DNA from 4 places in the Methylobacterium sp. WL69 genome. Region 2 is predicted to be linked to each of the others. Evidence: predicted binding sites of a transcription regulator. Region 2 holds the regulator's gene; each other region holds the start of a gene.

What was found. Region 2 encodes LexA, which represses DNA repair genes until DNA is damaged. Its sites were predicted from a motif close to TGTTCNNNNTGTGTTCNG; they were not measured.
Region 1: FV218_RS19945 (UvrD-helicase domain-containing protein) is a predicted target of LexA. The motif match lies at 1,292-1,309, and genes of this name have one in related genera.
Region 3: dnaE (DNA polymerase III subunit alpha) is a predicted target of LexA. The motif match lies at 2,190-2,207, and genes of this name have one in related genera.
Region 4: parE (DNA topoisomerase IV subunit B) is a predicted target of LexA. The motif match lies at 1,775-1,792, and genes of this name have one in related genera.

Annotation. Positions count from the first base shown of each region.
Region 1 is NZ_VRUZ01000112.1:2,063-6,145, forward strand. Features, by position in the region: partial or broken gene FV218_RS19935 (AsmA family protein) at 1-749, opposite strand, end outside; gene FV218_RS19940 (hypothetical protein) at 911-1,180, opposite strand; gene FV218_RS19945 (UvrD-helicase domain-containing protein) at 1,320-3,683, shown strand.
Region 2 is NZ_VRUZ01000001.1:125,559-129,641, forward strand. Features, by position in the region: partial or broken gene FV218_RS00575 (ComEC/Rec2 family competence protein) at 17-1,414, shown strand; gene lexA (transcriptional repressor LexA) at 1,408-2,160, opposite strand; gene glp (gephyrin-like molybdotransferase Glp) at 2,401-3,630, opposite strand; gene moaC (cyclic pyranopterin monophosphate synthase MoaC) at 3,627-4,083, opposite strand, start outside.
Region 3 is NZ_VRUZ01000008.1:25,638-29,720, reverse strand. Features, by position in the region: gene FV218_RS04285 (ABC transporter ATP-binding protein) at 1-619, shown strand, start outside; gene FV218_RS04280 (glycosyltransferase) at 630-1,877, opposite strand; gene dnaE (DNA polymerase III subunit alpha) at 2,442-4,083, shown strand, end outside.
Region 4 is NZ_VRUZ01000006.1:661-4,743, forward strand. Features, by position in the region: gene FV218_RS03250 (PhoX family phosphatase) at 1-1,612, shown strand, start outside; gene parE (DNA topoisomerase IV subunit B) at 1,890-3,938, shown strand; gene topA (type I DNA topoisomerase) at 4,075-4,083, opposite strand, start outside.

The DNA of each region.
Region 1 (4,083 bases), on a different contig from region 2:
GCGCGCTCGGCCGGACCGGCGGCCCCGGCGACGTCGGCGAGGGAGAGGGTCGCGTCGATCTCCGCATAGGGCCGGGTGTCGCCGCCGGCCGAGAGCTTGACCGGCAGAATTCCCTCCGGCGTCGGCTCGCCGGTGCTGACCCGGAACGGGACGCCCCGGCTGGTGCCCTCCGCCCGCCACGGCCCGGTGAGGCGCGGGGCCGAGAGCCGCACGGCCTCGGCGTAGATCTGGTCGGTGCGGCCCGTGGCCGGCACCTGGGTGGTGACGAGGAGCTGGCGGACCTGGAGGTCCTCGATGGCGAGATCGCGCCCGGTCAGGCCGGCCGCGAGGTCGGCGGGCACCAGGATCGCCTCGCCCTCCGTCACCGGCAGGCGCAGCTCGGCCCGCCCGATCCGGGTCTCGGTGAACCGCACCGCGCCGGTGAGGAGGGGCGACAGGGCCACCTCCGCCTTGACGAAATGCAGATCGAGGCCGGGCTTGTCGAGGCGGGGCTTGTCGAGGCCGGGCTTGTCGAGGCCGGACTTGGCCGGCTGGTCCCCGAGGCGCAGGCGGTCGAAGCGCAGGCGCGGCGACGGCAGGAGCCGGACCTCGATGCGGCCCTCGCTGCGGGCGGGCAGGCCGAGCGACCGGGACACGGCGCCGTCGATGAGGCCGCGCTGGCCCTCCCACGCCACGAAGGGCGGAACCGCCAGGGCGGCGACGAGGAGGAGGACGACGAGTCCCGCCAGCGCGGTCAGGATGTCACGCACGCTCGTCTCGTTCCCCCGCGCCCCCGGAAGCGGGGCCGTTCCCACGGGAACCGGTCCCGTCCGAGGGGCGGCATATCACACCGGCCGGGGTTGTGTGCACCGGGGCCGTCGATCGGTCGCCGGGTCGGGCGACCGATCGACGGGACCCGCGAGGGCGACCGCTACCGCCGCGGGGCGACGATGCCCGGCCCGGCGTTGGGCTCCGGGCGGAACAGCTCGTTGCGCTGAATCTGCATCCGGTTCTGGCTGTTGTCGAATTGCTGCTGGGTCTGGACGCCCCGGATCTGGCTCTGGGTGTCGAGGCGCTCGTTCATGTTGCTGAGGCTGTTGGGGTTGCCCGAGGGCTGGGCGAGGGCCGGGCCGGCGCCCGCCACCAGCAGGGCGAGGCCCGCCAGGGCGCGGGCGGAGGGCAGTCGGGGCGAAACGGTCATGGCGAAGCCTCCCTGTGGGGCGATGCGTGTGCGGGGACGACGCCCGAGGCGAAAGCCGGGTTCCCGCGATGGCGCGTCGCGGGCCGCCCGCGCGCGCCCGACCCTCGACGCCGTTCGCGTTTTGGTCCAGGGATGCGGCATGACCCAACACCCCGACACGGCGGGGGCCTCGCGGCCGGTGCCCGACGCGCCCACCTCCATCGCCGCCCGCGCCATGGCCTCCCTCAGGCCGCAGGGCTCGCCCTACCTCGAGGGCCTGAACGACGAGCAGCGCCGCGCCGTCGAGGCCACGGACGGCCCCGTCCTCGTCCTCGCCGGGGCCGGCACCGGCAAGACCCGGGTGCTGACGACGCGCATCGCCCACCTCATCGCCACCTCCCGGGCGCGCCCCTTCGACATCCTGTCGGTGACCTTCACCAACAAGGCGGCGCGGGAGATGAAGCACCGCATCGGCGCCCTCATCGGCCCGGCCGGCGAGGGCATGCCGTGGCTCGGCACCTTCCACTCCATCGGCACCAAGATCCTGCGCCGCCACGCCGAACTCGTCGGCCTGCGCTCGGACTTCACGATTCTCGGCATGGACGACCAGCTGCGCCTGATGAAGCAGGTCATCGTCGACCAGAACATCGACGAGAAGCGCTGGCCGGCCCGGGCCCTGTCCTCGGCCATCGACGGCTGGAAGAACCGCGGTCTCCTGCCCGAGCAGGTGCCGCCCGGCGAGGCCCAGGCCTTCGCCTTCGGCAAGGGCGGCGCCCTCTACACCGCCTACCAGGCCCGGCTGCTCACCCTCAACGCCGCCGATTTCGGCGATCTCCTGCTGCTCTGCCTCAAGCTGTGGCGCGAGAACCCGGACGTGCTGGAAAACTACCAGCAGCGCTTCCGCTACATCCTCGTCGACGAGTACCAGGACACCAACGTCGCCCAGTACCTGTGGCTGCGGCTGCTGGCGCAGGGCCACCGCAACGTCGCCTGCGTCGGCGACGACGACCAGTCGATCTACGGCTGGCGCGGCGCCGAGGTCGACAACATCCTGCGGTTCGAGCACGACTTTCCCGGCGCCACCGTGGTCCGCCTGGAGCGCAACTACCGCTCCACCGGCCACATCCTCGCCGCCGCCTCCGGCCTCATCGCCAAGAACGAGGGCCGGCTGGGCAAGACCCTGCGCACGGAGGACGTGCCGGGCGAGAAGGTGACGGTAGCGGGCGCCTGGGATTCGGAGGAGGAGGCGCGCCAGCTCGCCGAGGCCATCGAGTCGCTTCAGCACAAGCAGCATCCCCTGTCCGAGATCGCCGTGCTGGTGCGGATCTCGGCGCAGATGCGCGAGATCGAGGACCGCTTCGTCCAGCTCGGCCTGCCCTACCGGGTCATCGGCGGCCCGCGCTTCTACGAGCGCGCCGAGATCCGCGACGCCCTGGCGTATCTCCGTGTCACGATGAATCCGTCCGACGACCTCGCCTTCGAGCGGATCTTCAACACCCCGAAGCGCGGCCTCGGCGACGCCACCCTGCAGATCCTGCACGGCTATTCGCGGGGCCAGGGCGTGCCCCTGCTCCAGGCGGCGCGCCTGCTCACGGAGACCGACGAGCTCAAGCCCCGCGCCCGCACGGGCGTCCGCGCCCTGGTGGAGAGCTTTTCGCGGTGGGCCCGGATGGTCGGCACCAAGCCGCATTCCGAGGTGGCCCAGACCATCCTGGAGGAATCCGGCTACACCGAGATGTGGCAGAAGGACAAATCCGCCGACGCCGCCGGGCGCCTCGAAAACCTCAAGGAGTTCGTGCGCTCCATGGAGGAATTCCCCGACATGGCCGCCTTCCTCGAACACGTCTCCCTGGTGATGGAGGCGAGCGAGCAGGAGGGCGCCGACCGGGTCTCGCTCATGACGCTGCACGCCGCCAAGGGCCTGGAGTTCGACACGGTGTTCCTGCCCGGCTGGGAGGACGGCCTGTTCCCGAACCAGCGGGCCCTGGACGAGAGCGGCCGGGCCGGATTGGAGGAGGAGCGCCGCCTCGCCCATGTGGGTCTCACCCGCGCCCGCAAGCGCGCAAAACTGTCCTTCGCCGTCAACCGGCGCATCCACGGCCTGTGGTCGTCCACGGTGCCGAGCCGGTTCATCGACGAATTGCCGGAAGGCAGCGTCGACGTCATCGACGCCCCGGCGCATTTCTCGGCCGGCGCCTCGCGCTTCGACCGCAACCCGACGCCGTTCGGCTCGTCCTACGGCACGCCGGGCTGGCAGCGGGCCCAGGCCGCCACCGCCAACACCGGCAATTTCGGGGGCGGCCCCTCCCGCAACCCGGCCAACCGGTCCGGCCCCCGTCAGATCGAGGGCGAGCTCATCGCGAAATCCACCGGCGCCCCCTCGGCCTTCTCCGTCGGCATGCGGGTGTTCCACACCAAGTTCGGCCCCGGCGACGTCGCGGCCGTGGACGGCAACAAGCTCACCGTCGATTTCGACAAGGCCGGGCAGAAGATGGTCTTGGACAGCTTCATCCAGCCGGCGTGAGCGGGGCGTCGTCCCCGCGCATCGCGGCGCTGCGTTCGCGTGCCTGCGTGACCGCGTAGACCGCAGGCGGCGATTGGCGTCCCGCATCCGCCCGGTGGCTGATATCGAGGGCCACACTGAGCCGGCCTCAAGCGCGACAGGTCCCCTCTCCTTCCAGGCAGAGCGATCGCAGATGATGGTCGCGGTCCAAAGCCGCCGCGGAAGAGAGTTGTCGACGAAGCGCCGCCCCCCGTGCGCATCCCCTCGCCCCGCTTGCGGGGAGAGGGACGCGTCTCCCCCCTGCCGGGGAGCGCGTCGAGGCGGCAGCCGACGGTGAGGGGGGGCGTCCGGATGAGGCTCCTCCGACGAAGCCCCCTCACCGTCGCTGCGGCTTCGCCTGCGCTTGCCGCAGGCACGACGA
Region 2 (4,083 bases):
GCCAACCCTGCCAATCGTCGTATCGATTTCCGGCCTTCACATGGTGCTGGCCGCCGGTGTGGTGTTCTGGCTCGTGCGGGCACTCCTCGCCCTGGTGCCCGTGCTCGCCCTGCGCTGGCCGATCAAGAAGATCGCCGCCGCCTTCGCCATGGCGGGGGTGACGGCCTATTGCGTGTTCTCCGGCTGGGACATCGCCGCGGAGCGCGCCCTGATCATGACGCTCGTCATGCTGGGCGCGATCCTCGTGGACCGGCCGGCCCTCAGCATGCGCAACCTCGCCCTCGCGGCCCTCATTGCCCTGGCCCGCGAACCGGACGGACTCCTCGGCCCGAGCTTCCAGATGTCGTTCGGGGCGGTGGCCGGCCTCATCGCCTGCGCTCCCCTCATCGGCGCCCTGGGCCTGCGCGGACAGAGCGCGGGCCCCATCGGCCGCGCCGCCATCTGGGTCGCCACGGCCATCATCGGCACCCTGGCGACGACCCTCGTCGCGCAATTCGCCACGGCCCCGTTCGCCACCTATCATTTCCAGACGATCCAACCCTTCGGCCTCGTCGGCAACGCTCTGACTCTGCCGCTGGTATCGCTCGCCGTCATGCCGGCGGCAGTCCTCGGCATCCTGGCCTACCCCTTCGCCCTCGATCAGCCGGTGTGGTGGCTCATGGGCCTCGCCGTGCGCGGCATGCTGACCATCTCCACTTGGATCGCCGGCTTCGAGCGCGCCACCTACGTGGTGCCGGCCTTCGGGCCCGCGGCCCTGGCGGCGATGGCCCTGGGCCTCGTCGCCCTCACGCTGCCGGTGTCGCGACTGCACTGGCTCGGCCTACTGCCGATGGCGTTCGGCGTCGCCCTCGCTGCGAGCCCGATGCGGCCGGACATCTACATCGACCGTGAGGGAGCGGGCGTCGCGATCCGCGCTGCCGACGGTCGCTTGGCCACCCTCGGAAAACCGCCCAACTTCGTGATGGAGCAATGGCTCAAGGCCGATGGCGATGGACGCAAAGCCGGAACCGTCCTCGCCCTGCCGACGGCCCGTTGCGATCGTCTCGGTTGCGCGGCGCGGATGCCGGACGGACGGGTGATCGCCCTCGTCACAGACAAGCGCGCCCTGGGGGAGGATTGCGCCCGGGCCGACATCCTGATCAGCCGCCGGGAAGCGCCCCCCGGCTGCACCGCCAAGCATATCCTCGACCGGCCCTTCCTCGCCGCGCATGGCGCGACGGCAATCCGCCTCCCGGCGGCGGGAGATCCAGTCGTGACGACGGCGCGACGTTCGACCGATGTGGTGCCATGGCGCCCGTTGCGGCCACCAAAATCGACGGCCGCTCCCGCGAACACGGTTCCCGCCACGCCAAAAGTGCTCGAAACTGATGAACCCGACTTGTCGCCGGAAGGTTCGGGCGAACCCCTTCAGTAGCGTCGGACCAGACTGACGAGGCGTCCCTGGATCTGGACGCGATCGGGACCGAGAACGCGGGTCTCGTAGGCCGGGTTGGCCGCTTCCAGGGCAATCGACGAACCACGACGGCGCAGGCGCTTCAGGGTCGCCTCCTCATCGTCGATGAGGGCGACGATGATGTCACCGGTGTTGGCCGTATCCTGCTTGCGGATCACGACGAGATCGCCGTCGAGAATGCCGGCATCCACCATCGAATCGCCACGTACCTCCAAGGCGTAGTGCTCGCCACCGGACAGAAAATCCGGTGACAGGGTCACGGAATGACTCTGCTCTTGGATCGCCGAGATGGGCGTGCCGGCCGCGATGCGACCCATGACCGGGATGGTGATGGCGCGGCCATCGCCGTCCGTCGCACGCGTCGTCGGCAACCGCGCCGCCGGCATCCTTTCGACGGGCGCCTTGCCCTTGCCGCCCTCGACGACGCTCGGGGTGAAACGCCGCGTCTCCGGAGGGGGCGACGCCTTCACGGCGCCGGCCTGACCGCCAAGGCTTTCTGGCATGCGGATCACCTCGATGGCCCGCGCGCGATTCGGCAGGCGGCGCAGAAACCCGCGTTCCTCCAGGGCCGTGATCAGGCGATGGATGCCCGACTTCGACTTCAGATCGAGGGCGTCCTTCATTTCGTCGAATGATGGCGGGACACCGCCCTCGCTCATTCTCTGCTGGATGAACTGGAGCAGATCCAGCTGCTTACGCGTCAACATGCCGACACTCTTCCTGCGATAGATGAAGGCAGCACAGGCTGCAGAAACAAATCACGAACACGCTAGACGTTCTGGAAGTGTTCCGCAAGGGTTCTGTCGAAAGTTGCAACTTCGTACGTAAACGTTCGCACCGGTATGCACCCTGGCTCCCCGGCTTCGAACCAGAAACGGTCTCGTATGAGGCGCGTCTCGCGGACGCTCGCGGATCGCCCGAGCGCTTCGCCCTTCGATCCCACGGATCTACAGGATGCGCCGGTCGAGGCGTAGGATGCGGCAGAGATCACCGGCCTTGGCGGCCTCGGCGTGGGGCGGCCGGATCAGCAGGGCCTCGGCGTGGCCGAGGACGGAAAGCATGGACGAATCCTGCCGGTTCTCCGCGAAGACGATCGGCAGCCGGTCGGGCGCGGTGTCGAGGCGTGCGCGCAGGTAATCCTGGCGGCCGTCATTGGCCGGCATGTCGTGGCCGAGACAAGCGGGTTCGCTGCGATCCTTCCCGGCGTGAGGATCACCCAGCAGCGCCCGGATCGCCGGCACGACGAAGAGCAGGCCGCAGACGATGGACGAGACCGGGTTGCCGGGCAATCCGATCACCGTGGCGGCACCGAGGCGCCCGTGCATCAGCGGCTTGCCTGGGCGGAGCGCCACACGCCAGAATCCGAGTTCGAGACCTTGGCGGGTCAGGGCCGATTGCACGAGGTCGTGGTCCCCCACCGAGGCCCCCCCGAGGGTCACGAGGATGTCGGCCCGCGCTTCGGCAGCGTGCAGAAGTGCCGCCTCCAGGGCCTCCAGGCTATCACCGGCGATGCCGAGATCGATGGTCTCCGCGCCGGCCTCGCGGGCGAGGGCCGCCACCGCGAGGGCATTGGAGGCGACGATCTGGTCCCAGCGCGCCGGCTCGCCGGGCCGCACGAGCTCGTCGCCCGTGGCGAGGATCGCCACGCGCGGGCGTCGGCGCACGCTGAGCCGGCCGTGGCCGGCGGCGGCGGCGAGCGCCGTGCGGCGGGCGTCCAGGGTGTCACCGGCGTGAAGAAGCGCATCGCCCTCGCGGAAATCGAGGCCACTCGGGCGCACGAAACGACCGGCCGCCACGGGTTCGCGGGCGGTTACCATGCCGTCCGCCGCCTCGGCGTTCTCCTGGATCAGGATGGCATCGGCGCCCTCGGGCACCGGGGCGCCGGTGAAGATCCGCACGGCCTCACCCGCGCCGAGCGGACCGGTGAAGCCGTGGCCGGCGGCACTCGTGCCGATGACCCGCAACGTCGCCGGGCAAGCAGCGATGTCCTCGGCGCGCACAGCGTAGCCGTCCATGGCCGAGGCGGGGAAGGGGGGCTGGGTGCGGGTGGCGCACACCGCCTCGGCGAGGGTCCGGCCGGCGGCCTCCGCGATGGCGACGGTTTCGGACGTCACGGGCCCCGGGAGCCCGGCGAGAATCCGGCGCAGGGCTTCTGCGACGGGGATCGGCCCGCTCAAACGGCATCCTCCGCCAGGTAGGCGCCTGAGCGACCGCCATCCTTGGACAGGAGCCGGATGCCTTCGATGCGCATACCCCGGTCGGCGGCCTTCACCATGTCGTAGATGGTCAGGCACGCCACCGAGACGGCGGTGAGGGCCTCCATCTCGACGCCGGTCGGCCCGAGGACCTTGACCTCGGCGCTGATCCGCAGGCCCGGCAGGGCCTCGTCGACTTCGCAATCGACCCGGACCTTGGAGATCAGGAGCGGGTGGCAGAGGGGGATGAGTTCATGGGTGCGCTTGGCCGCCATGATGCCGGCGAGCCGCGCCGTGCCGATGACGTCACCCTTCTTGGCATCGCCCTCGCGGATGAGCGCCAGGGTCTCGGCAAGCATCACCACCGTGCCGACGGCACGGGCCGTACGGGTGGTGGCGGCCTTGTCCGAGACATCGACCATGTTGGCCGCGCCC
Region 3 (4,083 bases), on a different contig from region 2:
CGACATCCTGCGCGGCGCCGATTTCGCCATCTGGCCCGGCGAGCTCGTCGCCCTGGTCGCCCCCTCGGGCGCCGGCAAATCGACCCTGCTGCACATCGCCGGCCTACTGGAACGGCCCGATGCCGGCGAAGTCTTCATCGGCGGGCGGCCCACCGCCGCCATGGCGGATTCCGAGCGCACCCGCATCCGCCGCGAGGAGATGGGCTTCGTCTACCAGTTCCACCACCTCCTGCCCGAGTTCTCGGCCCTGGAGAACGTGGTGATGCCCCAGCTCATCCGGGGCCTGTCCAACAGGGAGGCCAAGGCCCGGGCCACCGAGCTCCTGAGCTTCCTCGGCCTCAGGGAGCGCCTCGTCCACCGCCCGGCCGAGCTGTCGGGCGGCGAGCAGCAGCGCGTGGCCATCGCGCGGGCCGTCGCCAACGGCCCGCGCCTGCTCCTGGCCGACGAGCCCACGGGCAACCTCGACCCGCACACGGCCGCCCACGTCTTCGGCATCCTGGTCTCGCTCGTGCGCGCCTCGGGGCTCGCGGCCCTGGTGGCGACGCACAACATGGAGCTCGCGGCCCGCATGGACCGGCGGGTGACCATCCGGGACGGGTTGATCGAGCAGCTCGACTGATCCGACCGCCTCAAACCCCCATCAGGCGCTCGATCTCGTCGCAGGCGGCCGCCACCCCGTTTTCCCGCGTCATCCTGACCCGCGCTTCCGCGCAGGCCCGCGCCACGGTGTCCGAGGCCAGGAGACGGGTCAGGATCTGGGCGGCCCGCGCGGCGGTGAACCGGCGCCGGCCGAGCACGGCGCCGACGCCGAGGCGCTGGAGGCGCAGGCCCTCGTCGAAATGGTCGAACGCCACCGGGACCACGAGCTGCGGCACGCCCGCGGCCAGGGCCTGGGCCACGGTGCCGATGCCGCCGTGGTGGATCAGGGCGGCGGCGCGCGGCAGCAGCGCGCTCAAGGGCGCGTAGGGGACATGGATCACGCCCTCGGGCAGATCCGCAGGCACCTGACCCGCCTCGGGGGCCAGCAGCACCCCACGCCGGCCCGTGGACCGGCACAGGGCGCAGGCCGTCCGGAAGAAGGGTTGTCCCTGGCGCATCGCCGAGCCGTAGGTGAACACCAGGGGCGCCGGACCGGATTCGAGGAAGGCCGTCAGCTCCCCGCTGAGCCTTTCCGTATCGCCGAGGCGATCGACGAGGGGAAAGCCGACCTGCGCGGCCTGCGCCGGCCAATCCGCCTGCGGAGCGGTGAACCAGTCGGGAAACATCAGTAGAATCCGCGTCGGGCTGTTCCACCAGTGCCGCAGGCGGCGCACGGGTGCGAGATCGAGGCGCCGGCGCAGGGCATTGAGTTGTGGCAGGGCGGCCGGGCCGATCACGTAGCGGTCGGCACCCCGGCCGAGCCAGTGCCGAAGGCGTGACGGCAGGAGATGGGCGAGGGGGATGCCCGGCAGAACCGGTGCGGCGTGCCGGCTCTCCACCAGCAGGGGCATGACGTGGACGGTGACGACGGGCAGTCCGAGCTTGTCCTGCGCCACGCGCGCGCCGAGGCCGAGGGTTGAGGCGACCACCAGGGTCTCGCCCGGGCGGTTCGTGCGCGCCAGCCAGTCGTAGGTCTGTTCCGTCGTCGGGCCGAGCTGGTCGAACAGGACGAAGGCCCCCCGTCGCGGGTGCCACAGGTCGGGCACGCTGACGGTCCGATCGTAATCGGCCCGCGTCCCCAGGGCATGGAACGGCAGGTTCACGCGGGCCGCCAGCTCCGCGAAGGGAGCGGGCGCTGCCAGAATTGCGGCATGCCCGCGCCGCACGAGTTCGGCCCCGAGGCCGATGAACGGTAGGATGTCGCCGTGGGAGCCGACGGCCACCAGCTTGATTTGCATGATCGGTCTGTGATGCGGGACCCGAAAGGTGCCGCTGAAATAGGTAGAGCGATCGTCTCCGTCATCCCGTGGTGACGCGATCGGCATCGACGCAGCGTTCTCGCAGGCAACAATGGGCGGTAGCTCATGGAGCTCGACCGTTCTACGGGCCGGGGAAAACGCGGATTCTCTCCGTTGCGACCGGCAGCTTCGAAAGGAATCCTTGCCGTGCCGATGGAGGTGTCGCTCACAGCACGCGCGAATTCATGCCGCTCGCGATCGCTTCACGTTTTGTTGACTCTGCGGCGCACCCGATCGATTTTCCGCTTTACAAGGAACAAAACAAGAACAAAACTGAGGGCCTCAACGAAAGGCGCTTCCCATGTTCAAGCGGATGATCCTCACCGGCGCGGTCGAGTTCATGGCCTTCGGGCTCCTGGCGGTTTCGGTCGCCGCCTGGGCCGTAGCCTTGGCGCCGTTGCGATAGCGTTGCCGACGCATCACGGAGGGCAGCCTTCCACAGCCAAACCATGCGCCCCGATCGTTCTTGATGGATCGTTCACCGCGACTCGGGCTGATGGAAGCATGGCGCGCATCCTCAAAGATCCCGGCTTCGTCCACCTCCATGTCCACTCGTCGTTCTCGCTCCTCGAAGGCGCGCTGAAGGTCGGGGACATCGTCAAGGCGGCCGCCGCCGACCGGCAGCCGGCCCTGGCGCTCACCGACACCAACAACCTGTTCGGGGCGCTGGAATTCTCCGAGAAGGCCTCGGGCGCGGGCCTCCAGCCCATCGCCGGCCTCCAGGTGACCGTCGCCTTCGAGGCGCCCGACCCCATGGCGCGCAACCCCCAGGCGCAGGGGGGATGCGCCAACGTCGTGGTCCTGGCCCAGGACGAGGCCGGCTACGCCAACCTCCTGCGCCTCGCGAGCCGTGCCTATTTCGACGGTGCCCTGGGCGATGCTCCCCGGGTGAGCGCGGCGGGATTGGCGGAATGCGCCGGCGGCCTCATCGCCCTGACGGGCGGCACCACCGGACCCCTCGATTCCGTCCTGCGCCAGGGCCGGGCCGAACTCGCCGCCGCGCGCCTCGCCCAGCTCAAGGCGGCCTTCGGCGAGGACAATCTCTACGTCGAGATTCTCCGCCACGGCCTGTCCGACGAGCGCATGATCGAGCGCGAGCTGCTCCGGCTCGCCGATGCCAACGGCCTGTCCATCGTCGCCACCAACGAGCCGTTCTTTGCTAAGACCGGCGACTACGACGCCCACGACGCCTTGCTCGCCATCGCCGACGGGCGCCTCGTCTCCGATGAGCGCCGCCGCAAGCTCACCCCGCGCCACGGCTTCACCACCCGCGCGCAGATGGCCGAACTGTTTTCGGACTTGCCGGACGCGCTCAACGCCACCGTCGAGATCGCCATGCGCTGCGCCTACCGCGTGCGCACGCGCAAACCCATCCTGCCCAATTTCGCACGGGTGGCCGCGGAGGCCGTCGCCAACGAGTCCGCCGGTGAGGCCGCCGTCGAGGTGGTCCGGTCCGAGCCGGAGGAACTGCGGGCCCAGGCCATCGCCGGCCTCGACCTGCGTCTCGCCCAGCACGGCACGGCGCCCGGCATGACCGAACAGGTCTACCGCGACCGCCTCGCCTTCGAGCTCGACGTCATCGTCGGCATGAAGTTTCCCGGCTACTTCCTCATCGTGTCGGACTTCATCAAGTGGGCCAAGGACCACGATATCCCCGTCGGCCCGGGCCGCGGCTCGGGTGCAGGCTCCCTGGTGGCGTGGTCGCTCCTCATCACCGACCTCGACCCCCTGCGGTTCGGCCTGCTGTTCGAGCGCTTCCTCAACCCCGAGCGCGTCTCGATGCCGGATTTCGACATCGACTTCTGCGTCGATGGCCGCGAGCGGGTGATCCAGTACGTGCAGGAGCGCTACGGCCACGAGCAGGTCGCGCAGATCATCACCTTCGGCACCCTGCAGGCGCGCGGCGTCCTGCGCGACGTCGGCCGCGTGCTGGAGATGCCCTACGGGCAGGTGGACAAGCTCACGAAGCTGGTGCCGCAGAACCCGGCCAACCCCGTGACCCTGACCCAGGCCATCGAGGGCGAGCCGAAGCTTCAGGCGGCCATGGAGGAGGAGCCCATCGTCGCCCGCCTCATGGAGATCGCCAAGAAGCTCGAGGGCCTGCACCGCCATGCCTCGACCCACGCCGCCGGCGTGGTCATCGGCG
Region 4 (4,083 bases), on a different contig from region 2:
GCAGCGCCAGCAGTTCGGCTACAACAACGACTTCGTCGGCTACTTTCCCATGCCGGGCGCACCCGACCCGGCCGCCCACGGGCTCCTGGTGGTCAACCACGAATACACCAACGAGGAACTCATGTTCCCCGGGCTGGGGCGCCAGGACCTCAAGGGCGTGGCCTTCGCCGGCATGACGCGGGACCTCGTCGAGATCGAGATGGCGGCCCATGGCGGCTCGGTGATCGAGATCCGGCGCACGGACGGCCGCTGGGCCGTGGTGCCGGATTCGAAGTACGCCCGCCGCATCACCGTGGAGACCCCGATGGTGCTCACCGGCCCCGCCGCGGGGTCCGAGCGCCTGATGACCGCCGCCGACCCCACCGGCCGCGCCGTCCACGGCATGATCAACAACTGCGCGGGCGGCACGACTCCGTGGGGCACGTGGCTCACCTGCGAGGAGAACATCAACTACTACTTTTCGGGGACGCTTCCGCAGGACTCGGCGGAGGCCGCCAACCACAAGCGCTTCAACCTGCCGAACTCCGCCTACGCCTGGGGCCGGTTCCACGAGCGCTTCGACATCGGAAAAACCCCGCGCGAGCCGAACCGCTTCGGCTGGGTGGTGGAGATCGATCCGTTCGATCCGAACTCCGTCCCGAAGAAGCGCACCGCCATGGGCCGGTTCAAGCACGAGGGCGCGGCCGGCATCGTCGCCAAGACGGGGCAATACGTCGTCTACCAGGGCGACGACGAGCGCTTCGACTACGTCTACAAGTTCGTCACCGCGGGGCGGGCCGACGGCGGCGACCGCGATCTGCTCGATTCCGGCACGCTGCACGTCGCCCGCTTCGATCCGGACGGGCGCGGCATTTGGATGCCCCTGGTGTTCGGACGGGGACCCCTGACGCCGGAGAACGGCTTTGCCGGCCAGGCCGACGTGCTCATCGGCGCGCGCCTGGCCGCCGACCGTCTCGGCGCCACCAAGATGGACCGCCCGGAGGACGTCGAGGCCAACCCGAAGACCGGCAAGGTCTACGTGATGCTGACCAACAACGGGAAGCGCACACCCGATGGGGTCGACGCCGCGAACCCGCGCGCCGACAACCGCTTCGGCCACATCGTCGAGCTCACCCCCGATGACGGCGACCATACCGCGCCCGGCTTCGCCTGGGAGATCCTGGTCCGCAGCGGCGATCCCGCCATCGCCGCCGTCGGCGCCACCTTCTCGTCGGCGACCACGAAGGACGGCTGGTTCGGCATGCCGGACAACTGCGCGATCGACGGCCAGGGCCGCCTCTGGGTCGCCACCGACGGCAACTCGGCGTCGCGCACGGGCCGGTCCGACGGCCTCTGGGCTTTGGAGACGGAGGGCCAAGGGCGCGGCACGGGAAAGCACTTCTTCCGGGTGCCGTGCGGGGCCGAGATGTGCGGGCCGTACTTTACGCCCGACGACACCACCTTCTTCGTCGCCGTCCAGCATCCGGGCGAGGCGGACGAGGACGATCCCAAGGCCGCGCCCGCCACCTTCGAGGCCCCGTCGACCCGCTGGCCGGATTTCGATCCCGCCCTGCCGCCGCGCCCGGCCGTGGTGGCGATCACGAAGCACGGGGGCGGTCGCGTCGGCACCTGAGGGTGCCAGCGCCGCGACGCGATAAAAGGCTTCCCCCGACCGTCAGCCCTTCTTAACCAACCCTGTCCCATGCCATGGGGTATCGTGCCCTTCGGGCATGGGGTCGGTGCGCCCGGCGGATCGGGGGACCCGACCCCATCCCGCGGGGGGGAAGCCCCTTTCTGTTTCCGGTTTGTTCCGGTATGGTCAGAGGATGAAGGCGAATGCTGCACGGTCTCCCTCTGCGACCCGGTCCACGAAGCAGGCGGCCGTGCCGTCGCCCGCGCGGAGCACTCCGGTGAGCGATCCCGCGCGCGACCTTTTCGTGGGTGGCAAGGCGCCGGCGCCGAAGGCCGCCGAGCGGCGCACGCGCGAATCCGCCGTGGCTCCGCTCGTGCTCCCTTCGGCGGAGGCCGGCTACGACGCCTCGGCCATCGAGGTGCTGGAGGGGCTGGAGCCCGTGCGCCGCCGCCCCGGCATGTATATCGGCGGCACCGACGAGCGCGCCCTGCACCACCTCTTCGCCGAGGTGATCGACAACGCCATGGACGAGGCGGTGGCGGGGCATGCCAGCTTCATCGAGGTGGAGCTGGAGGAGAGCGGCCACCTCGTGGTGACCGACAACGGCCGCGGCATCCCCGTCGATCCGCACCCGAAGTTTCCGGGAAAATCCGCCCTGGAGGTCATCATGACCATCCTGCACGCGGGCGGAAAGTTCGATTCCAAGGTCTACGAGACGTCGGGCGGCCTGCATGGCGTCGGCATCTCCGTGGTCAACGCCCTGTCCGACGAGCTCGAGGTCGAGGTCGCGCGCGCCCAGACCCTCTACCGCCAGACCTTCTCACGGGGCCATGTGCAAGGGCCCCTGGAGACGGTGGGCCGGGTGCAGAACCGGCGCGGCACCCGGGTGCGCTTCCACCCCGATGCCCAGATCTTCGGGGCCCTGAAGTTCGACCCGCGCCGCCTGTTCCGCATGGCGCGCTCCAAGGCGTACCTGTTCGGCGGCGTCGAGATCCGCTGGCGCTGCGCCCCCGCCCTGCTCGAGGGCATGGACGACGTGCCGGCCGAGACCGTGCACCGCTTCCCCGGCGGCCTGCGCGACTATCTCGCTCGCGATCTTGAGGGCAAGGAGCTCGTCACCGACGCGATCTTTTCGGGCAAGATCACCAAACCGGGCGGCCACGGGTCCCTCGAATGGGCGGTGGCCTGGATGGTGGTCGAGGACGGCGTCTCGGCCTCCTACTGCAACACGATCCCGACGGCCGAGGGCGGCACCCACGAGAGCGGCCTGCGCGTCGCCCTCCTGCGGGCCCTGCGCGAGCACGCCGAGCGGGTGAACCAGGCCAAACGCATGACGGCCGTCACCACGGACGACGTCATGGCGACCTGCGCCTCGATGCTGTCGGTGTTCATCCGCGAGCCCGAGTTCCAGGGCCAGACCAAGGACAAGCTCGCCACGGTGGAAGCCTCCCGCATCGTCGAGACGGCGATCCGCGACGCGTTCGACCATTGGCTCGCCGCCTCGCCGGCCCAGGCCAACAAGCTCCTCGACTGGGTCATCGACCGGGCCGAGGAGCGCCTGCGCCGCCGCCAGGAGAAGGACGTCGCGCGCAAATCCGCCACCCGCAAGCTGCGGCTGCCCGGAAAACTCGCCGATTGCTCGAAGGCCGGCATGGCCGGCTCCGAGATCTTCATCGTCGAGGGCGATTCGGCCGGCGGCTCGGCCAAGCAGGCGCGCGACCGCGCCAGCCAAGCCATTCTCCCCCTGCGTGGAAAAATCCTCAACGTGGCGTCGGCGAGCCGCGACAAGCTCGTCGCCAACCAGCTCATCTCGGACCTGACCCAGGCGCTCGGCTGCGGCACCGGCAACAGCTTCCGCCTGGAGGACCTTCGCTACGAGAAGGTCATCATCATGACCGACGCCGATGTCGACGGCGCCCACATCGCCTCCCTGCTGATCACGTTCTTCTACCGGCAGATGCCGAAGCTCATCGACAAGGGCCACCTCTACCTGGCGATCCCGCCGCTCTACCGCCTGACCTACGGCGCCAAGACGGCCTATGCCCGCGACGACGCCGACAAGGAGCGGGTGATCAAGACCGTGTTCAAGGGCGCCAAGGTCGAGATCGGCCGCTTCAAGGGTCTGGGCGAGATGATGCCGGCGCAGCTGAAGGAGACCACCATGGACCCCAAGAAGCGCACGCTCCTGCGCGTCGGGGTGCTGGAGGATGCCCGCATCTCCACGGGGGACGCCGTGGAGCGCCTCATGGGCAACAAGCCCGAAGCCCGCTTCGCCTTCATATCCGAGCGCGCGGCCTTCGCCGACGGGGCCGAGCTGGATATCTGATCCAGGCTCCAGGCCGATCGCAAGATCGTCCGGGTCTCGAAGGGCATAGCCCTTCGCGGGTCCAGGGCTGGCCCTGGCAACCGTGTCGGGCCCTGCCCGACACCCGCCGAAGGGATGATCCCTTCGGAATCCCGGATCAGGCTTT